2 regions of the Amycolatopsis viridis genome follow, and region 1 is predicted to be linked to the other one. Evidence: predicted binding sites of a transcription regulator. Region 1 holds the regulator's gene; the other holds the start of a gene.
The links. Region 1 encodes HspR, which represses chaperone genes until heat shock. Its sites were predicted from a motif close to ANNTTGAGTNNNNNNNACTCAANNT; they were not measured.
Positions count from the first base shown of each region.

Region 2: lon (endopeptidase La) is a predicted target of HspR. The motif match lies at 9,834-9,858, and genes of this name have one in related genera.

Region 1 is NZ_JAANOU010000001.1:457,015-468,107, reverse strand. It holds gene FHX46_RS02340 (TetR/AcrR family transcriptional regulator) at 1-276, shown strand, start outside; gene FHX46_RS02335 (hypothetical protein) at 328-1,248, shown strand; gene FHX46_RS02330 (YbhB/YbcL family Raf kinase inhibitor-like protein) at 1,301-1,837, opposite strand; gene FHX46_RS02325 (DUF4097 family beta strand repeat-containing protein) at 1,994-2,665, shown strand; gene dnaK (molecular chaperone DnaK) at 2,868-4,742, shown strand; gene grpE (nucleotide exchange factor GrpE) at 4,739-5,434, shown strand; gene dnaJ (molecular chaperone DnaJ) at 5,468-6,643, shown strand; gene FHX46_RS02305 (heat shock protein transcriptional repressor HspR) at 6,640-7,077, shown strand; gene FHX46_RS02300 (class I SAM-dependent methyltransferase) at 7,139-7,783, opposite strand; gene FHX46_RS02295 (TetR/AcrR family transcriptional regulator) at 8,261-8,917, shown strand; gene FHX46_RS02290 (dienelactone hydrolase family protein) at 8,921-9,616, opposite strand; gene FHX46_RS02285 (globin domain-containing protein) at 9,625-10,797, opposite strand.
Region 2 is NZ_JAANOU010000001.1:5,304,799-5,315,891, forward strand. It holds gene rplA (50S ribosomal protein L1) at 1-222, opposite strand, end outside; partial or broken gene FHX46_RS29170 (hypothetical protein) at 300-362, opposite strand; gene rplK (50S ribosomal protein L11) at 402-833, opposite strand; gene nusG (transcription termination/antitermination protein NusG) at 911-1,738, opposite strand; gene secE (preprotein translocase subunit SecE) at 1,794-2,246, opposite strand; tRNA gene FHX46_RS26255 (tRNA-Trp) at 2,274-2,346, opposite strand; gene FHX46_RS26260 (pyridoxal phosphate-dependent aminotransferase) at 2,526-3,752, shown strand; gene FHX46_RS26265 (SGNH/GDSL hydrolase family protein) at 3,829-4,740, shown strand; gene FHX46_RS26270 (MaoC family dehydratase) at 4,763-5,158, opposite strand; gene FHX46_RS26275 (MaoC family dehydratase N-terminal domain-containing protein) at 5,158-5,607, opposite strand; gene FHX46_RS26280 (hypothetical protein) at 5,621-5,806, opposite strand; gene FHX46_RS26285 (hypothetical protein) at 5,887-6,171, shown strand; gene rpmG (50S ribosomal protein L33) at 6,184-6,348, opposite strand; tRNA gene FHX46_RS26295 (tRNA-Met) at 6,525-6,597, opposite strand; tRNA gene FHX46_RS26300 (tRNA-Thr) at 6,652-6,724, opposite strand; gene FHX46_RS26305 (putative bifunctional diguanylate cyclase/phosphodiesterase) at 6,801-9,425, opposite strand; gene lon (endopeptidase La) at 9,874-11,093, shown strand, end outside.

The DNA.
Region 1 (11,093 bases):
GCCACGCTCCTCGCGGAGGCGCTCGGACCGCGGCGCGGCCGGACGATGGCGGAGTACGAGCTGTACCTGCTGGCCGCGCGGCGACCGGAGTTGCGGCCCGCCGCGCGGCGGTGGCTGGACGTGCTGACGTCGATGGTGCGGCCGGACGACCTGGTGGCGCTGCGGGTGTTCCTGGCCGGCATCGACGGCCTGCTGATCCAGGGCCTGATCGACGACGAGCCGCCGAGCGCGGAAGAGCTGCGACCGACCGTGGAGTACCTTCTCAAACCTCGTTGAACGGGCAACCAAACGCCGTTCAAGGACGTCCCACATCCCGTGGATATGGACATGAACGTCGTCATCTTCCAGATCAAGGGCAGGGAGGACGATCTGGCCCGGGGAGTGGCGCCGGCGAAGGACGAGGACGCCGTCCGGCAGGCGTGGCGCCAGGTGCAGGCGGAACGCAACATCCAGGCCGCCGACGTGACCCGGGTGCACTGCCTCTGGCAGCCCTCCCGGGTGGACCGGGTCTTCCTGGCCGGGATGTTCGGCCGCGTCGAGCGAACCCACCAGTTCGACCGCCCCGAGGGTGACGACTGGACTGCGGCGCTGGCACACGCCGCCGAGGTGATGGCGCGGACCGCCGAGGAAGCAGCGCAGGAGCGCGCCGAGGAGACGGTCACGGACGACGGGGACGACGGGGAATGGCTGCCCGTCCTGCGCACCCACGACAGCCAGTTGCAGCACTACGCCGCCCTGCCGGTGGTGGCGGGCAGGCTCTACCTCGGCTTCGCGCGGACCACGGTCACCCCCGCCGGCCGGGTCGGCATGCTCCACCTGCTGCGGAACACGGTCGAGGAGATGGGCGAGGAGGAGTACCTGGCGCTGGCGGGCGAAGCGATGGCCAACCTCAAGCGGGGGCTCTTCGTCCGGACGTACACCGATGAGGAGAAGGGCACCCTGCTCACCCTGGGCCGCGGCGACGACGACCTGTGCGCCGGGTCGGCGATCGTGCTGGACGACTTCCACCAGAACGCCGCCGGGAAGGTCGGCGAGGACAGCGTGGTGGTGGGGTTGCTGAGCCCGGACCACATCGTCGTGGCGGGTGCGAGCTCGGGCTGGGCCGAGGAGATCGAGGAGTGGGTGCGCACCTCGCCCGACACGAGCGGCGACCTGGTGCCCTGCGCACTGCGGCTCGACGGCTCGCCGGACATCGAAATCATCGCCGAGCGCCCGGCCGGCCGGCTACCCGCCGACGCCACCGCCTGAGCTGCCGGTGCCGCGGTGGCGCCGCCGGCCCGCGACGCCACCGCGCGGCGCGTCAGCCCTTGTTCTCGTACACCGGGGTGATCGTCGCCCGGCCGACGGTCGTGCCGAACATGTTGAAGCCGAGGAAGGCCGGCGTCGCACCGTCGGGCAGGTCCAGCGACTCGACGTTCAGGGCGTGCACGACGAAGAAGTACCGGTGCGGACCGTGCCCGGGCGGCGGCGCCGCGCCCAGGAACTGCCGCACCCCGCCGTCGTTGGTGAGCGTCACGGCGCCCGGCGGCAGGCCGGAGCCGTCACCGGCGCCGGAGGACAGCTCGGTCACCGAGGCGGGAATGTTGTAGACGGCCCAGTGCCAGAAGCCGCTGGCGGTCGGGGCGTCCGGGTCGTAGCAGGTCACCGCGAAGCTCTTCGTCTCCGCGGGGAAGCCCTCCCACGCCAGGTGCGGTGACCGGTCGGCGCCACCCGGGACGCCGAAGATGCCGCTCAGCTGCGGAGCGGGGAGCGTCTCCCCGTCCGCGACGTCGTCGCTGCGGACGGTGAAGGACGGCACCGACGGCAGGAATTCGTAGGGGTTCGGTGGCTGTGGCATCGATTCCTCCTCGTCACAGTGTGGCCGCGGTGGCCGCTGATCACCCTAGTGCGATTCCGGGTGACCCCCGGGTGGAACCGGGGGCTTCCCCGATACCGGCGGCCCACCGCGTGCCATAGCGTGATCCACAACGAAAACGTGATCCGGGAGGACGCAATGGGGAAGCCTGCACTCGCGATCGGCGGGGTCGCCTTGATCGTCGCCGGAGCCGGGATCGCGCTGGCGTGGAACGGGTGGCACATCTCCGATCGCGCCGAGGTCCAGCAGAGCGTGACCCAGTCGATCTCGTCGGTGCAGGTCGACAACCTCTCCGGCGACGTGCGGATCCGGGTCGAGGACACCGCCACGACCTCGGTGCACCAGACGTTCCACTACGACGGCGCCCAGCCGGACCGGGCCTACCGCGTCAACGGGACGCAGCTCGTCCTGGACGGCTGCGGCAACGACTGCACGGCCGACTACGACGTCGTCGTTCCCCGCGGCACCACCGTCGCCGGGACGGTCACGTCCGGCAACCTGCAGGTGTACGGCGTCGCATCGGCCGACCTGGGCGCCGTCTCCGGCAACATCGAGGTCGCCGACGTCGCCGGCCCGGTGACCGTGCACACCCAGTCCGGGAACATCGAGGTGCGGCTGAGCGTCCCGGAGGACGTCCGGGCCGAAGCCCTCAGCGGGAACGTCCGGGTCCTCGTGCCGCCGGACCGCTACCGGGTGACCGGGGACACCACGAGCGGCGCCCGGACCGTCGGCGTGGTGCAGGACCCGTCCGCCCAGCACGTCCTCGAGCTCAACAGCACCAGCGGCGATGTGTCGGTGGCGCCGGCTTGATCGCCCGGGAAGTTTCCGAGACGCCGGGAACAACGGCGCGAACCCGCTCGTTACCCTGTCAGAAAGGTTGAGCGAGTAGCACTCAAGTCTGGTTGACGCCCATCGCGCGCCCGAGATAGAACTTGAGTGGGAAGCGCTCAACGCGGGCGCGAAACCGCAGCTCGAGAAGCTGCGCACCAGGCATACCAGGAGGGAACACACCATGGCGCGAGCGGTCGGCATCGACCTCGGCACGACCAACTCGGTCGTCGCTGTCCTGGAGGGCGGCGAGCCGACGGTCATCGCCAACTCCGAAGGCTCCCGGACCACCCCGTCCATCGTCGCGTTCGCCAAGAACGGCGAGGTGCTGGTCGGCCAGCCGGCGAAGAACCAGGCCGTCACCAACGTCGACCGGACGATCCGGTCCGTGAAGCGGCACATCGGCACCGACTGGAAGACCGAGATCGACGGCAAGGCCTACACGGCGCAGGAGATCAGCGCCCGCGTGCTGATGAAGCTCAAGCGCGACGCCGAGGCCTACCTCGGTGAGGAGATCACCGACGCGGTCATCACCGTCCCCGCCTACTTCGAGGACGCGCAGCGGCAGGCCACCAAGGAGGCCGGGCAGATCGCCGGCCTGAACGTGCTCCGCATCGTCAACGAGCCGACCGCGGCCGCCCTGGCCTACGGCCTGGACAAGGGCGAGAAGGAGCAGACCATCCTGGTCTTCGACCTCGGTGGCGGCACCTTCGACGTCTCGCTGCTGGAGATCGGCGAGGGCGTCGTCGAGGTCCGCGCCACCAGCGGTGACAACCACCTCGGTGGTGACGACTGGGACCAGCGGATCGTCGACTGGCTGGTGGACAAGTTCAAGGCCAGCCACGGCATCGACCTGACCAAGGACCGGATGGCGCTCCAGCGCATCCGCGAGGCGGCGGAGAAGGCGAAGATCGAGCTGTCCAGCTCGAGCAGCGCCAACATCAACCTGCCCTACATCACCGTCGACGCGGACAAGAACCCGCTGTTCCTGGACGAGAACCTGTCCCGTGCCGAGTTCCAGCGGATCACCTCCGACCTGCTGGACCGCACCAAGGCGCCGTTCAACAACGTCATCCGCGACGCGGGCATCTCGGTCGGCCAGATCGACCACGTGGTGCTCGTCGGCGGTTCCACCCGCATGCCGGCCGTGTCCGACCTGGTCAAGGAGCTGACCGGCGGCAAGGAGCCGAACAAGGGCGTGAACCCGGACGAGGTCGTCGCCGTCGGCGCGGCGCTGCAGGCCGGTGTGCTCAAGGGTGAGGTCAAGGACGTCCTGCTGCTCGACGTGACCCCGCTGTCGCTGGGCATCGAGACCAAGGGCGGCGTGTTCACCAAGCTCATCGAGCGCAACACGACCATCCCGACCAAGCGCTCGGAGATCTTCTCCACGGCGGACGACAACCAGCCGTCGGTGCAGATCCAGGTGTTCCAGGGCGAGCGCGAGATCGCCGCGCACAACAAGAAGCTCGGCATGTTCGAGCTGACCGGTATCCCGCCGGCCCCGCGCGGCGTGCCGCAGATCGAGGTCACCTTCGACATCGACGCGAACGGCATCGTGCACGTCACCGCGAAGGACCTGGGCACCAACAAGGAACAGTCGATGACCATCACCGGTGGCTCCGCGCTGCCGAAGGAGGACATCGACCGGATGGTCAAGGACGCCGAGGCGCACGCGGAGGAGGACCGCAAGCGCCGCGAGGAGGCCGAGACCCGCAACCAGGCCGAGACGCTGGTCTACCAGACCGAGAAGTTCGTCAAGGACAACGACGACAAGCTGCCCGAGGACCTCAAGGGCAAGGTCAAGACCGCGATCGACGAGGCCAACGAGGCGCTCAAGGGCACCGACACGGCCAAGATCAAGGAAGCCATCGAGAAGCTGAACACCGCGTCGCAGGAGCTGGGCACCGCCCTGTACGCGAACGCGCAGCAGTCCGGCGGCGCCACTCCGGGCGGCGACCCGGGTGCGGCCGGCGCGTCGGGCGCGTCGGGTTCGTCCGAGGGCAAGGGCGCGGATGACGTGGTGGACGCCGAGATCGTGGACGAGGACGAGAAGAAGTGACGGGACGCCACTCGAACGAGATCGACGAGCAGGAGCCGGTCACCGAGCCCCTGGTCGTCCGGGACCGGCGCAAGATCGACCCGGAGACCGGTCAGGTGCGGACCCAGCCGGAGGCTGCCGGGGCGTCCGCCCAGGACGCCCCGGCGGCCCCTGCCGGGCCGTCGCTCGGCGAGTCCATCGTGGACGAGTCGGTGGCCGCCCCGTCCGAGGTCGAGAAGGAGCTCGCGGAGCGCACCGCCGACCTGCAGCGCCTGCAGGCGGAGTTCGCGAACTACCGCAAGCGGGTGGACCGCGACCGGGAGGCCGTGGTCTCCGCGGCGAAGGCCACCGTGGTGGGCGAGCTGCTCCCGCTGCTCGACGACTTCGAGCGGGCCGAGCAGCACGGTGATCTCACCGGTGCGTTCAAGGCGGTCGCGGACAAGCTGGTCGCGAGCCTGCAGCGGATCGGGCTCGAGCCGTTCGGCGCGGAGGGCGACCCCTTCGACCCGAGCGTGCACGAGGCCGTGCAGCACAGCACCTCGCCGGACGTGTCCGGGCCGACGGTGACGACGGTGCTGCGCCGCGGTTACCGGTTCGGGGACCGCACGCTGCGAGCCGCGCTGGTGGGCGTCACCGACCACGAGCCGGGCGACGCCCCGGTCGAGGGTGAGCTACCCGTCGAGCAGTTGCCGGATGAGAACACCCAGCAGTAGCACTGTTCCCACAGCGAGAGGAGGAGACGTCCGGTGAGTGCACGGGAGTGGATCGGCAAGGACTTCTACCGTGAGCTGGGCGTCTCCTCCGACGCTTCGCAGGACGAGATCAAGAAGGCCTACCGCAAGCTGGCGCGGGCGAACCACCCGGACGCCAACCCGGGCAACACGGAGGCCGAGCAGAAGTTCAAGGCCGTCTCCGAGGCGTACGGCGTCCTGTCGGATCCGGCCAAGCGCAAGGAGTACGACGAGGCGCGGCGGCTGTTCGGGTCGGGCGGCGGCCCCGGTGGCTTCGGCTTCCCGGGTGCCGGCGGCGGCGCGGGCGGCTTCGACCTCGGCGACATCTTCGGCCAGACCGCGGGTGCGCAGGGCGGCTTCGGCGGGCTCGGCGACATCCTCGGCGGCCTGTTCGGCCGGCGCGGCCAGCAGGGCACGGCGGCCCGCGGCCAGCGCGGCGCCGACGTCGAGACGGACGTGCGGATCGACTTCACCGAGGCGGTGCAGGGCGCGACCCTGCCGCTGCGGCTGTCCAGCCCGGCTACCTGCTCGACCTGCCACGGCAACGGTGCCCGTCCGGGCACCTCGCCGCGCACGTGCCCCACCTGCCAGGGGTCCGGGCTGGTGAGCCGCAGCCAGGGGGCGTTCGCGTTCTCCGAGCCGTGCCGCGACTGCCGTGGCCGCGGCCGCATCATCGACGACCCGTGCCCGGAGTGCGGTGGCGAGGGTGTGAGCGTCCAGACGCGCACGCTGACGGTGCGGGTGCCGGCCGGGGTGGACGACAACCAGCGCATCCGGCTGGCCGGCCAGGGTGAACCGGGCCGGGGCGGCGCCGCGGCCGGTGACCTCTACGTCCGGGTGCACGTGAACCCGGATCCGGTGTTCGGCCGCTCGGGCAACGACCTGACGATCACGGTCCCGGTGGCCTACCACGAGCTGGCGCTCGGCACGACGATCACGGTGCCGACGCTGGACGGGAAGGTCTCGGTGAAGGTGCCCGCGGGCACCGGCAGCGGCCGGGTCCTGCGGGTGCGCGGCAAGGGCATCCGCAAGCGCGACGGTGCGCAGGGCGACCTGCTCGTCACGCTGCAGGTGGCCGTGCCGTCCCGGCTGGAGGCGGCGGAGCGGGAGGCGCTCGAGGCGTACGCGCAGATCGCCGGGAAGCAGGACCCGCGTCCGGAGATCACGAAACTGCTCCGGGAGAGGAGTTGATCGAGGTGTTCGGCGGATTGCCGCAGGGGGCGGACGAGGAGACCCCGGTCTTCGTGATTTCCGTGGCCGCGCAGCTGTCCGGACTGCACGCGCAGACGCTGCGGTCCTACGACCGGCTGGGCCTGGTGTCGCCGGGACGCACCGCGGGCGGCGGTCGGCGCTACTCGATGCGGGACATCGCGCTGCTGCGTGAGGTGCAGCGGTTGTCCCAGGAGGAGGGCGTCAACCTCGCGGGCATCAAGCGGATCATCGAACTGGAGAACCAGGTCGAGGCGCTACAGTCCCGGATCGCCGAACTGACCGAGGAGATCGCCACGGCGTACGCGGCAGCCGAGCAGGCCGCGGCGGCGGTGCACCGGTCCTACCGCAAGGATTTGGTGCCGATGAGGCAGGAGACGGCGCTGGTGGTCTGGAAACCACGCCGGCGGCGATGACCGTTTCGCCGAGGGGCTCGCACCGTGGTGGTGCGGGCCCCTCGGCGCGTCCGGGGGCGGGTCACCGGGTGGCGAGGGCGAGCCGCCCGTGCGGGGCTTCCCGCGGCCCGTCCACTGAAATGTCTACTGTGGACCACCCGGCGTCCCGCAGCACGTCGCGGACCTCGTCGTCGCTCTCGTAGAGCCGGTGACCGCCCCGTGGGAACTGCTGTTGCGAGATGGCCGGCATGTGGGGCCGCAACTGGTAGCCGAGCGCGAGCACGCCCCCCGGGGCGAGCGCGGCGTGCAGCCGGCCGAGCTGGGTTGCCGGGTCGGCGAGGAAGTACAGGACGTGGACCGCGACGATCAGGTCGACGGGCGCGAGTTCCAGGATCGCGGTGGTGTCGCCCCGCAGGAGCGTGAGCCGGCCGGCGCGGTGGGCCGCCGCGTTGCGGCGGCGCGCCTGCCGCAGCATCGCCTCGGAGCGGTCCACTCCCCACACCTGCGCGTGGGGGAACGCGTCGAGCAGCCGGGCGAGACCGAGTCCGGGGCCGGGTCCGAGCTCGGCTACGCGGCCGACCGCGGCCGGGTCGAGCCGCGCGGCGGTCGTGGCGACCACCCACGCGTTCAACCCGCCGTTGCCGAGGGCCATCATCCGGCCGGCGACCCGGCCGAGGGGTCCGGTGGGGTGGCTGAACTGCCGGGCCACCAGGGGTGGGCGGGTCATGGGCACCTCCAGGAAGTGGTGATGGGAACGCCCGCACCGGGCGGGCGGCACGCCACCGGCGCGCCGGTGCCGCGGAGTGCCATCTCCTCCGGAGCACGGGGAGCCGGGCCGACGTCGTGCTCCCGGGCCGCGGCCGCCTGCGAGCGGATGCCCGGCTCCCCGGCCGGCGTGCACGTCGCGGGCAGGTGGTGCCGGCACCGACCGCCTGCCGGAGCGCGGTCCGTCGGCGGACGGCTGGGCCGGTGACCGTGACGCCGCGCCGAACGCCGCCCCGCCTCGTGCGCGGCGGCGAGGAGCAGCGGATCGAGCACCGTCCGCCGCGGGCAGCGGTGGCGTGGGGTGGGGTTCGCGGCCGATCCACAGCGCTCGGTCGAGCATGACCGGGGTGCCGGCGGCCGGACCCATCCGCCATGGTGGCCTCCTGATAAAATTCATCCCGTTACGCTTCGGATGAATAATGGAAGGCTAGAACCGATTGTGGAGGACGTCAACGCCGGGCAGCCGCGCCGCCGCTACCACTCACCGCGGCGGGCGGCACAAGCGGCGCAGACCCGGCAGGCGATCCTCACCGCCGCGCGTGACCTGCTGGCGGAGTCGGGCTATCCGGCGATGACCGTCGCTCAGGTCGCGCGCCGCGCCGGGGTCGCGGTGGACACGGTGTACTCCTCCGTCGGCCGCAAGCCGCAGCTGCTGCACGCGCTGGCCGAGACCGCGCTGTCCGGCACCGACGCAGCCGTACCCGCCGCGGAGCGGGACTACGTGCAGCAGATCCGCGCCGCCACCGCTGCGCGCGACAAGATCGGCATCTACGCGCAGGCCGTCGCGCGGATCCAGCTGCGCCTGGCGCCGGTGTTCCTCGCGCTCGGCGATGCCGCCGCGACGGACCCGGCGACCACCGAGCTGTGGGACGACCTCACCGACCGCCGGGCACGCGACATCCACCGGTTCGCCGCGAACCTGCGCGCCACCGGGGAACTGCGCGGCGACCTGTCCGACGACGAGGTCGCCGACGTCATCTGGAGCATGGCCGCCGCCGAGTACTGGGTGCTGCTCGTGCACCGGCGCGGCTGGACACCCGACCGGTTCGCGCGCTGGCTCACCGACGCCTGGGCCCGGCTGCTGCTGGCGCCCTGAGCGTCAGCGGAGGTGCTCGGCGAAGAAGGCGAGCACCCGGCGCCAGGCGTCCTCGCTCGCGTCGCGGTCGTAGCTCATCCCGGCGATCTTGAGCAGCACGTCGACCGGGCCGGGGAACTGGTTCGCGAAGCTGTGCCCGGCTTCCGGGTACTCCACCACGTCGTGCGGGACACCGCGGGCCGACAGCTCCTCGTCCAGCTTCGCCGCGGCACCCTTCAGCCACCGGTCCTTCCCGCCGTAGGAAGCCACGACCGGGCAAGCTCCGTCCAAAGCGGACAGGTCATTGGGAAGGGGCCCGTAGTACGGCGCGGACGCGGCGAACCCGCGGGAGGCGGCCACCAGCGCGAACCCACCGCCCATGCAGAACCCCGCCACGCCGACGCGTCCCGTGCAGTCCGGCCGGGCGGCCAGCACGGACCGGGCGGCGGCGAGGTCGTCGAACGCGCGCCCGCGGCCGGCGGTCAGCTCCCGGAACACCGACCGCACGCACCGGACGAACCCGCCGCGCGAGTACAGGTCCGGGGCGAGCGCCACGAACCCCGCGGCGGCGAAGCGGTCGGTGATGTTCCGCGCGTCCCGCGACAGGCCCACCACGTCGTGCACCACCACGACCCCGGGCCACGGCGGCTCGCCGGCGACCAACCGCCCCGGCGTGGCCAGGTGCCCGCGGATGGTGCCGTCCGGGACCGGGATCTCCACGCGCGGACTCAGTCGATGGTGAACGGGTCGTAGCGGATCTGGTCGAGCGCGGTGCCGGCGACCAGCATGCGCGACACGGTCGCCCGGATCATCGCCGGTGAGCCCGCGACCAGCACGTCCCGCCCGGGCCACGCGCCGTACCGGGTCACCGCGTCGGCCAGGGTGCCCTCCTCGCCGCCGACCGGCCGCGGCCCGGACTCGACCACCGGCGTCACGGTCAGCCACGGGTTGCAGGAGGCGAGCATCCGCAACATCTCCAGCGCGTACAGGTCCTCCCACGTGCGGCCGCCGTAGAACAGGTGCACCTTCGGGTTCTCGCCCCAGTGGGACAGCTCGTCGAGCATCGACTGCATCGGCGCGACCCCGGTGCCGCCGGCGACCATCAGCACGTCCCGGCCGCTGTCCCGGTCCACGCCGAGCGTGCCGACCGGCGGCCCGAACCGCCACACGTCGCCCGGCTGGGTGTGGCTCACGATGGCCCGGGACACCCAGCCGCCCTCGATGGCGCGGATGTGGAACTCCACGGAGCCGTCCGGGCGGGGCGCGTTCGCCGGGGACAGGTACCGCCACAACCGCGGCCGTTGCGGCACCTCGACGCTCAGGTACTGCCCGGGGCGGAACGGGATGTGCTGGTCCGGCTCCAGCCGCACCATCGCCAGGTCCCAGGTCAGCCGCCGGTGCTCGGCCACCCGCGCGGACCAGTTCGGCGGGTTGGTGTCGGTGGCGGCCGCCTCCTGCATCTGGCGGGCGATGATCGTGAACGCCTCCGCCCACGCGCGTTCGACCTCGTCGGTCCAGTCGGGGCCGAGCTGGGTCTTCATCGCCGCGAGCAACGCGGTGCCCACCGCCTCGTAGTGGCTCGGCACGACCCCGAACTTGCGGTGGTCGCGGCCGAGCTGCCGCAGGAACGGCACCAGGTCGTCGGGCTGGTCGACCATCTGCACGACGTGGACCAGCGCGCGCACCATGCGGTTGCGCTGCACCTCCATGTTGATCGGGAAGAAGTCCCGCGTCGCCGGGGCGAGGGTGAACAGCATCCCGTAGAAGAACTGGGTCACCTCGGGCAGGTACGGCTCGGCCTTCGCCCAGGAGTCCCGGATCAGGCGCACCATCGCCGTGACGGCAGGCGGCGCCTGCCGGTGCACGGACCGGGGTACGGGACTGACGGGGCCGGCGGTCATGGCTGCGGGGCTGCTCCGGGGTGCTCGGTCATGCTCGCGATCGATTATTCATGAACGCGCAACCGCCGGCGCGCGCCACGCAGCAGCAGGCCAGAGCGCCCGTTGCCGCAGAAAACGATCATGAATAATCCACCCCGCTCCGTCAGTCACCGGCTCGCGAACGAGTTACCGGCCGGTCGCAGAGTATCCGGCCCGGATGCCGATCCACGCGAAGTTGCTCCTTCCGGGTGGTTCCGGAGAAGCCGCGGTCGTGGGACACATCACCTAGTTAGATAGTTGTGGCATACAACTACCGC
Region 2 (11,093 bases), 4.8 Mb from region 1:
GCGGACAGTCTTACCGGTACCGTGCGGCAGGTTCACGGTGCCGCGGACCATCTGGTCGGCCTTGCGGGGGTCGACGCCGAGCCGCATCGCGACCTCGACCGTCTCGTCCATCTTGGACTTGGAGAGCTCCTTCGCCAGCTTGACGGCCTCCAGCGGCCCGTACAGCCGCGTGCGGTCGACCTGGTCAGCGGTCTGGCGGTAAGCCTTGCTGCGCTTTGCCATGTCTGTCCTTAACTAGAGAGTGGATCAGTTGTGGTGACGAGCCAGCGCCTGGCTCTCCCACGCCCGGAGACCGGGACTTACTCGACCGTGATGCCCATCGACCGGGCGGTGCCGGCGATCATGCTTGTGATCGGCACTGTGCGGCCTGCTCGATGTCGTTGGCGTTCACGGCCTGCTACCTACTCGACCGTGATACCCATCGACCGGGCGGTGCCGGCGATGATCTTGGCTGCCTGGTCGATGTCGTTGGCGTTGAGGTCCGACTTCTTGGTCTCGGCGATCTCCCGCACCTGGTCCCAGGTCACCTTCGCGACCTTGGTCTTGTGCGGCTCCGCCGAGCCCTTGTCGATGCCCGCGGCCTTCAGCAGCAGCCTCGCGGCCGGCGGCGTCTTCAGCTTGAAGTCGAACGACCGGTCTTCGTACACGGAGATCTCGACGGGCACCACGTTGCCGCGCTGCGACTCGGTCGCGGCGTTGTAGGCCTTGCAGAACTCCATGATGTTGACGCCGTGCTGACCCAGCGCGGGGCCGACCGGCGGAGCCGGGTTCGCGGCACCCGCCTGAATCTGCAGCTTGATGATCGCTGCAAGCTTCTTCTTCTTGGGTGGCATTCCTAGTTCCTATTCAGTACCGAGTACCCCGCGCACCTGCCTGCGCGCGAGGGCCAACGATCCAGTGTACTGGGTCGTCAGATCTTGGAGACCTGGTTGAACGACAGCTCGACCGGCGTCTCGCGGCCGAAGATCGACACCAGGACCTTCAACTTCTGCGCGTCCGCGTTGACCTCGCTGATCGTCGCGGGCAACGTCTCGAACGGGCCGTCCATGACGGTGACCGACTCGCCGACCTCGAAGTCGACCTCGACCGCGGGCGCGCCCAGAGCGGCCGCGTCCGACGCGGCTTCACCCTTGGCCTTCGCCGGGGCGGGCTTCTCGACCTCGGGGGCGAGGAACTTCACCACTTCTTCGACGGTCAGCGGCGAGGGCTTCGAGGTCGCACCCACGAAACCGGTGACACCGGGCGTGTTGCGGACCGCGCTCCAGGAGGCGTCGTTGAGCTCCATCCGGACCAGGATGTAACCCGGCAGCACCTTCTCCTGGACGATCTTGCGCTGACCGTTCTTGATCTGGGTGACCTCTTTGGTGGGCACCTCGATCTGGAAGATGTAGTCCTCGACGTCCAGCGTCTGGGTGCGGGTCTCGAGGTTGTTCTTGACCTTGTTCTCGTACCCGGCGTAGGAGTGCACGACGTACCAGTCGCCCGGCAGCGAGCGCAGCTCCTTGCGGAGCTTCTCGACCGGGTCCAGGTCGTCGTCCTCGGCCGGAGCGGCCTCGGCGGCGGACTCGTCCTCACCGGCGGCCTCGGCCGGCTCGGCGTCGAGTTCGGCGACCGCGCCGTCGGCGTCCTGGTCGGACCGCGCGACGTCAGACTGGGCGGCCTCGTCCTCGGCCACGGTGGCCGCCTCGACCGGCTCGTCGTACTCGTCGCCGGCTGCGACGCCGTTCTCGGAGGTCACGTTCCGTCCTCTCGTTTGATCGCTTGTCGTGTCGGTGCCGGCCCCGCAGACGCGCTCAGCCGAACAGCCAGAACACGCCCTTGCGGAACACGAAGTCCAGCAACGAGACCAGCGCGACCATGAAGGCCACGAAGACCAGCACCACGGTGGTGTAGGTGATCATCTGCTTGCGCGTCGGCCAGATGACCTTGCGCAGCTCGGCCCACACCTCGCGGATGAACCGCACCAGCCTGGCGAACAGGGACGGCTTCTTCTCCGTGCGGGTCCGCTTCGGGGTCGCCCGGCCCTTCTTGGCCTCGCCGGCCTTGGCCGCGCCGTCGGCGGGCGCGGCGGCGCTGACCGAGGCCTTGCCCGACGGGCGCGCCTTCTCGCCGTCCTTGGCGGCCTTGCCGGCAGGGCGCGCGGAGGCACGGCGTTCGCGCCGCGCCGCGGCCGTGACCGGACGCGCAGCCCGCTTGGGCTCCTGCTCCTGGCCCTTGCCGCCGGCGTCGTTGTCGCTCACGACCACTCCTCCGCTAAGGCACCTACATCGACGCAGGGGTGACAGGACTTGAACCTGCAACCTGCGGTTTTGGAGACCGCTGCTCTGCCAATTGAGCTACACCCCTTCGAGCAATCCAGCCGCTCGCTGGACGCCCTTGACCCTCCCCGCATGCGCTGCGGGGTCAGGCGCCGGACGTTCCAAGTTCGGAAGTCTACGGCAAGCCCCGGACAGCCCCGCAACCGAGGGGCGCGGAACGGGCTCCCGCATGCTTCTCGACACACGCGACGTGCGAACATGAAGGCCATGAGCGCACCAGCAACCGTCACTGCCAGCTCCCGCATCTCCGCCCGCATCGCCGGCATCACGCCGTCGGCCACCCTCGCCGTGGACGCGAAGGCGAAGGAGCTGAAGGCGCAGGGCCGGCCGGTGATCGGCTTCGGTGCGGGGCAGCCGGACTTCCCCACCCCCGACTACGTCGTCGAGGCGGCCGCGAAGGCCGTCCACGACCGGTCCAACCACGGTTACACCGCGGCCGGCGGCCTGCCGGAGCTCAAGGAGGCCATCGCGGCGAAGACCCTGCGTGACTCCGGCTTCGCGATCGAGCCGAGCCAGGTCCTGGTCACCAACGGTGGCAAGCAGGCCGTCTATTCCGCGTTCGCGACGCTGTGCGACCCCGGCGACGAGGTTCTGCTGCTCGCGCCGTACTGGACGACCTACCCGGAGTCGATCAAGCTCGCGGGCGGGGTGCCGGTGCAGGTCACGGCCGACGAGTCGACCGGCTACCGGGTCACCGTCGAGCAGCTCGAGGCGGCGCGCACCGACCGCACGAAGGTGCTGCTGTTCAACTCGCCGTCCAACCCGACCGGCGCGGTCTACACCCGGGAGCAGATCGAGGCCATCGGCAAGTGGGCCTACGAGCACGGCATCTGGGTGATCACCGACGAGATCTACGAGCACCTGGTCTACGACGGTGCCGAGAACCACTCGATGCCGGTCGTGGTGCCCGAGCTGGCCGACCAGACGCTGATCCTCAACGGGGTCGCCAAGACCTACTCGATGACCGGCTGGCGGGTCGGCTGGATCGCCGGCCCGAAGGACGTGATCAAGGCGGCGACGAGCTACCAGTCGCACCTGTGCGGCAACGTCTCGAACGTCGCGCAGCGGGCCGCGCTGGCCGCCGTCGCGGGACCGCTGGACGTGGTCGCCGAGATGCGCGCCGCGTTCGACGCGCGCCGCAAGAAGATCGTCTCGCTGCTGTCCGCCATCCCCGGCGTGACCTGCCCGACGCCGGAGGGCGCGTTCTACGCGTACCCGTCGTTCAAGGACCTCCTGGGCAAGGAGATCCGCGGTGAGAAGCCGTCCGACACGCTGGAGCTGGCCGACCTGATCTTGCGGGAGGCGGACGTGGCCGCGGTGCCCGGCGAGGCGTTCGGGACCCCGGGCTACTTCCGGTTCTCCTACGCGCTGGCCGAGTCCGACCTCGTCGAGGGCGTGCAGCGGCTCGGTGCCCTGCTGTCCGAGGTCAACTAACCCGATCCGGGTGTTCGAAGCGCCACTTCCACTCCGCGGAAGTGGCGCTTCGGCGTTTTCGGGGTAGCCCCGGTGCGTGGGGAAGACCAAGGTGCTGATCGGGGTAGTGGTGGTGGCCGCGCTGGTGGGTGCGGCCACCGCCGGTGTCATCTACTGGCGCGGCGACCGCGGCGAGTCGGCCGCGCCGCCCAAGCCGGCCGGCTCGGAGATCGGCCCGGGCACGGGCCGGTACGTCGCGCTCGGTGACTCGTACACATCGGCGCCGCGGACCGGTGCGCCCGCGGGGGACCCACCTGGGTGCGCGCGATCGGACAACAATTACCCGCACCTGGTCGCGGCGGAGCTGCGACCGGCGTCGTTCGCCGACGTGAGCTGCGGTGGGGCGACGACCCAGCAGCTCACCGAGCCGCAGACCACGCCGAACGGCACCAACCCGCCGCAGCTGGATGTGGTTACCCCGGACACGACACTGGTCACGCTCGGCATCGGCGGTAACGACGTGGGGCTGGTTGGCCTGGCGCGGGAATGCCTGAGCACGAACCGCGCGGTGTCGCTGTGCCGGCCGCGGCTGACGGCCGGTGGGCGGGACCTGCTGGCGGAGCGGATCGCGGAGACGGCACCGAAGATCAGGGACGCGCTCACCCAGATCCACCAGCGTGCGCCCCGGGCGCAGGTGATCGTCGTGGGCTACCCGACCGCACTGCCGGACGGCACCGGATGCTGGCCGTTCCTCCCGATCGGACCGGACGACGTGGCGTACCTGCGGTCGTCGCTGGCGAAGCTGAACACGATGCTCGCCACCGAGGCGAAGGCCAACCAGGCCGGGTACGCGGACACGGCGACGCCGAGCAAGGGGAAGGACATGTGCGCCAAGGCGAAGGTCAAGTGGGTCGAAGACGTGGTGCCCTCCTCACCGGCGATGGAGCTGCATCCCAATGCCGTCGGCGAGCGCGGGATGGCGGACGTGGTGCTGCGGCTGGTGGAATGACCCCTCGGCGAGCCGTCCGGCGTCAGCGGACGACGGCCTGCGCCTTCCCCAGCACGGTTTTCCCCTCGAACTTCGCCGTGATGTCCACGCGCGCCGTGCCGTCCTCGCGGATCTCCGCGACCTTGCCGGTGAACTCGACGTCCGCACCGTCGGGTGAGACCACCACGGGACGGGTGAACCGCACGCTGTACTCGACCAGCTTCCCCGGGTCGCCCAGCCACTCGGTGACCAGCCGGCCGCCGAGGGCCATGGTCAGCATGCCGTGCGCGATCACGTCCGGGAGGCCGACCTCCTTGGCGAACCGCTCGTTCCAGTGAATCGGGTTGAAGTCGAGCGACGCGCCCGCGTAGCGGACCAGCTGGTCGCGCGTGACGTGCACCGTCAGCGGGGGCAGTTCGGTGCCCTTCTCGTACGCCATCAGGCTCCCTCTCCCCGCACCACGAGCTGCGCCCGCGTCGTGCACACCAGTTGACCGTCGGCGTCGACGACCTCGCCGCGCACGGTCAGGAAGTCGTTGCCGGCGCGGGCCATGATGTCCTCGACCGTCGTCGTGATGCGCAGCTGGTCGCCCGCGTGCACCGGACGCGTGTAGCGGAAGCTCTGGTCGCCGTGCACCATCCGGCTGTAGTCCAGGCCCAGCTCCGGGTCCTCGGCGATGGCGTTGATCGCGTCGAGGTTGATCACCGTGAGGAAGGTGGGCGGCGCGATCACGTCCGGGTAGCCGGCGGCGCGGGCCGCCTCCGGGTCCGTGTAGAGCGGGCTGGCGTCACCGATCGCCGCGGCGAATTCGCGGATCTTCTCGCGGCCGACTTCGTACGTGGCGTCCGGCGGATACGTCCGCCCGACGAACGAGGGGTCCAAAGGCACCCGAGCAGCCTACCTAGCGGGCGAGCGCGCACAGCGCCTGTCCGGTGGCTTGGTCAAGCGGGTGGCACAGCTCGATCGCGAGCTCGGACAGCGTGACGTCCGCGGGGGCTCCGAACGTCGCCATCGTGCTGAACAACGCGAGCTCGCCGTGCGAGGTCCGGATCCGCAGCGGCACCTCGATCGGGCTCCGGAGGGTCACCGGTTCCTCCGCATCCCCCTCGGGTGGGGCTCGCCGTCGCCGGTGACCTGCACCTCGCGGCGGCGAGGCGGAGCCCTGCGTTGCCCCGCACGGTTCTCCGAACCGACGGCTGGGGCACCGCCGTCTTCGGTGTCCTCATGCTGACCGGCGGGGCGTGGCTGGCGAAACCGCTCGGTCTGCCGTCGTCGTGGTTCGCGCCGATCGGCGTCGTGATGGTCGCGGGTGGCGCGGCGCTCGGCTCCCTCGCGGAACGACCCGTGATCCGGGCGTGGGTGACCGCCTTCGCGGTGCTGGAGCACCGCGGCTCGCGCCGGGAACGCACGAAGGCCGCTCCGGCGATCCGGAACGGCCTTCGTGAAAACTGAGGGATGCTGGCGTCAGCGGGTTTCCTTGTGGACCCGGTGCGTACCGCAGTTCGGGCAGAACTTCTTCATCTCCAGGCGATCCGGGTCGTTGCGCCGGTTCTTCTTGGTGATGTAGTTGCGGTGCTTGCAGACCTCGCACGCCAGCGTGATCTTCGGTCGCACGTCGGTGGCAGCCACAGCAAAGCCTTTCTCTACACAACGAACCCCCCACAGACGACTGTAACCTCATCAGCCGCCCCGCGTGGGGGTCCAGGGGGCTCGCCCCCTGGCGGGGGCCCGGGGGTCCGGCCCCCGAGGAAATGGCGAAGCGGATCAGGCTCACGCAGTCCGTGAGCATAGTCCGCTCATCCGCGTAGCGGTGGCCGGACTTGAACCGGCGACACAGCGATTATGAGCCGCTTGCTCTACCGACTGAGCTACACCGCCTTGACCCGGCCGTCAGGCTCTCCCACCGGAGCGGAAGCGTCCTGCTGACCACCGAGCCCCAATACGGAATCGAACCGTAGACCTTCTCCTTACCATGGAGACGCTCTGCCGACTGAGCTATTGGGGCGAGTCCAACGCCTGAACGTTGAAGCCTCGAAAAGATTACATGGCCCGGTCGGAGGCTCCCGCAGGGGGGTCCCCTTTCACGTGAGCAGGGTCAGGACGGTCTCCATCTTCCGTCCCACTGACCGGGCCGTCCGGGCCTGCAGCCAGGCTTCCAGCCGGTCCTCGGCCAGTGGGCGGGAGATGAGGTAGCCCTGGGCCACGTCACACCCCATCGCCTCCAGCTGGTCCCGCGCGACGTCCTCCTCGACGCCCTCCGCGACCACCGCGAGGCCCAGCGAGTGACCCAGCTCGACGATCGAGCGCACGACCGCCAGGTCGCCCAGATCCGTGCCCATGCCGAGGACGAAGCTCTTGTCGATCTTGACCTCGTCCACCGGCAGCTGCCGCAGGTACGCCAGCGACGAATAGCCGGTGCCGAAGTCGTCGACCGCGAGCACGATGCCGAGGCCGTGCAGCTCACGCAGGATCGGCAGCGCCTTCTGCGGATCGGCCATGACACCGGACTCGGTCAGCTCGAACGTGAGCAGCTCCGGCGGCACGTCGAACCTGCGCAGCGCCTGCACGACCTTGGCCGGGAACTCCTCGTCGGCCAGGTTGCGCACGGACAGGTTGACCGCCACCGAGATCCGCAGCCCCTCGTCCATCCATTTGCGCACCCGGATCAGCGACTGCTCCAAGACGAAACCGGTCAGCACGCCGACCAGCCCGGCCGCCTCGACGGCGGGCACGAACTCGTCCGGGTCGAGCCGGCCGAACTCGGGGTGCTGCCAGCGCACCAGCGCCTCCACGCCGAGGACCTGCTTGCTCGGCAGCGACACCTTCGGCTGGTAGTGGACGCTGACCTGACCCTCCTCGATGGCCTGCCGGAACTGGGTGACCATCTGGAACCGGCGCAGGAAGATCTGTCCCATGCTGGGCACGTACCCGCGGACCTCCTCGCCGCCGCGGGTGGCGCGGACGGCGACGTCGGCCCGCTGGAGCAGGGCGTCCACGTCGCCAGGATCGACGGTGTCGTCGTCCGCGATGGCCGCGTAGCCGACCATCGCGTTCGCCTCGACGGTGAGCCGGTCGACCGGGTAGGGCACGGACAGCTGGGCGCGCAGCCGGCCGGCCGCGTCGTGCACGGCCTGCCCGCGCACGCCGGTGAGCAGCGCGGCGAAGGACGCGCCCTCCAGCCGGGCCAGCGGCACGTCCGGGCCGAGGGCGCCCCGCAGGCGGCGTCCGGCGGCCATCACCATGCGGTCGGCCCAGGCGTAGCCGAGGGCGTCGCTGACCGCGGAGAACACGTCCAGGTCGATGCGCAGCACCGCGGCGTCGGCGGAGCCGGCGTGCTCGGCCAGCGGTTCGCGGGCGACCTGCCGGAAACCGGGCCGGTTGAGCAGCCCGGTGAGCGGGTCGTGGTAGGCGTCGTGGCGCAGGGTGGCGAGCAGGCGGCGGTTGTCCAGCGCGGTCGCCAGGTGGCTGGCCATGGTGCCGAGCAGCTGGATGTCGTACTTGCCGAAGCCCCGCCAGCGGGACAGGCGGTCGTGCGCCTCGACCACGCCGAGCAGCTGGTTCGCGGTGCGCAGGGGCACCACCAGCGCTTCCTGCGCACCGCGGGCGATCAGCCCGCCGGCGATGTCGCCGTTCGCCTCGGTGACGCGGAAGTGCCGCACGTGCGACCCGGGCAACCGCAGCATCGGGTCGTCGGCGGGTGGCTCAACCGAGGGCATCGGCTCCCCCGCGACGACGGTCCGCATGTCCGCGGTCGGTTCGAGCCGCAACCGCAGCACCACGCGGCCGGCGGAGAGCTGGTCCTTGATGCGTTCGGCGATGGTCTGCCACTCGCTGACGTTGACGCCCGCCGCTAGGTCGTCGGCGCCGCTGGCCGGGCGGGCGGCGGCCTGCTGGCCGGACCGGGCGACCATCAGGCTCACGTCGGAGAGCGCTTCCATGTCCCGCTGCTCGCGAAGCAGGTCGGAGTAGGCCCAGTAGAGCGCGGACAGCCCCGCGAACACGGCGAGCACCAGCGGCCAGGCGTTGGCGGTGCCTTCGATCACCAGGTAGCCGCTCAGGCCGACCGAGGCGTTGACGAACCCGACGACCAGGATGCGGCCGGTGAGCCGCAGCGCCGTACCGATCCGCATGCGGCGGCGCAGCACCCGGACGGCGGCCAGCGCCAGCAGGGTGCTGGTCAGCGGCGCGGTCAGGGTGCCGGCGAGCGCCGCCGGCCAGCTCATCCCGGTGGTGCCCGCGATCAGCTGGACCAGGCCGGCCACGGCGAACGCGCTGGTGATCTCCAGCAGGAACGCGCCGGCGTTGTAGAGCACGCGCCCGGAGACCCGGCGGACCACGAGCGTGCTGATGCCCGCCACCAGGTGCGCGGCGAGCACGACCTCGAACGGCGCCACGAAGAAGCCGATGACCAGCGGGATCTCGGTGAAGGAAATGGTCCAGGAGATGCCCGACCGGACGTCGACGTTGATGCCCAGTTGCTCGGCGAGCAGGAAGGACAGGGCCAGCACCGGACCGATCCACCACAGTTCTGCCGAGCCGTGGAACGGCAGCCACAGTGCGACGGCCGCCGCGGCGAGCACACCGACGGAGAAGACGGTCAACGTGTAAATCCGGAAGCGGCGCTCGTCCGCCCGCGCCTCGGCACCACCAGAATTGGCGGCTGCCGCCGGGATGGGGCCGTCCGGCCTGCCATCGGAGTCCGGCATGCAACCTCCTTCCACCCACTCGCCCCAGTGCGCCCGCCGGTACCCATCGCACCCGGGACCGGGATCCCGGTGCGAATGAGGGGATCACTGTACCCCGGAGGGCTTACTCGAGCCTCTTTCCGGCCACGATGAGATCAGCTCATGGTTAACAGCGTGCCAACGGCGGTGACCAGCGGAGACTTCCGGGTGACGGCAGCATTTCGCCGGTCGCTCCGGGTAGCCACCGGGCCGCTCTATTCGCCCTCATGATGACGGTGCGTAATTGCCCGAGCCGCATCGAGAAAACGTTCGCGCAATGCGACGAGACTCTCACCCATCGGAACCAGGACGGCCACCACCGCCCCGGTTTATTCCCGATTGCCGTCCGCTGCAAGCGAACTACCTGCGGAAACAAACCAGCCCCCGAAAAAGTTGAGCTAGTCAGACTCAACCAGGTAGGGAGCAAACGATGACCGAAACCAGGCTCCTCCCCGTGCTGCCCCTCGACGGCGACGTGGTGCTGCCCGGCATGATCGTCCCGCTCGAGCTGGACGGCGACTCCGGCGCCGAGACCCGCGCGGCGGTCGACTCCGCACAGGCGAAGACACCGGGCACATCGTCGTTCCCGGGCATCCGCTCGCTCCCGGCCGCGCAGGCCGAGGTCCTGATCGTCCCGCGGGTCGACGGGGAGTACGCCGAGCTGGGCGCCGTCGCGACCATCGAGCGCGTCGGCCGCGTCCCCGGCGGCAAGGCCGCCGTCCTGCTGCGCGCCACGCGGCGTGCCCAGGTCGGCGAGACCGGCGACGGCCCCGGTGCCGCGCGCTGGGTGTACGCCGAGCCGGTGACCGAGCTCGCCGGCGAGCGCGCCCACGCACTGGCGGCCGAGTACAAGACCGTCGTGATCTCGATCCTCCAGCAACGCGGCGGCTGGCAGATGATCGACGCCGTGCAGCAGCTCGAGGACCCGTCGGCGATCGCCGACCTCGCCGGGAACTCGCCGTTCCTGAGCACCGGGCAGAAGCTGGAGCTGCTGAGCACGCTGGACGTCGCGGCGCGGCTGGCGAAAGCACTGGAGTGGAGCCGGGAGTACCTGGCCGAGCTCGAGGTCACCGACACCATCCGCAAGGACGTCGCCGAAGGCATGGAGAAGCAGCAGAAGGAGTTCCTGCTGCGCCGTCAGCTGGAAGCGATCCGCAAGGAACTGGGCGAGCTGGACGGCACCGCCGACTCCGACGACTACCGCGCCCGCGTGGAGAAGGCCGACCTGCCGGAGCACGTCCGCACGGCCGCGCTCGCCGAGGTGGACAAGCTGGAGCGCACCTCCGACGCCTCGCCGGAAGGCGGCTGGATCCGCACCTGGCTCGACACGGTGCTCGAACTGCCGTGGCAGACCCGCACCGCCGACGTGCACGACATCGCGGCGGCACGGGCCGTGCTCGACGCCGACCACGCCGGCCTGGACGATGTGAAGGAACGCATCATCGAATACCTGGCCGTGCGGGCCCGCCGCGCGGACGCGGGCAAGGGCCAGGTCGGCGGACGCCACTCCGGCGCGGTGCTGGCGCTGGTCGGCCCGCCGGGTGTGGGCAAGACCTCGCTCGGCGAATCGGTCGCGAAGGCGATGGGGCGCAGGTTCGTCCGCGTCGCGCTCGGCGGTGTCCGGGACGAGGCGGAGATCCGCGGTCACCG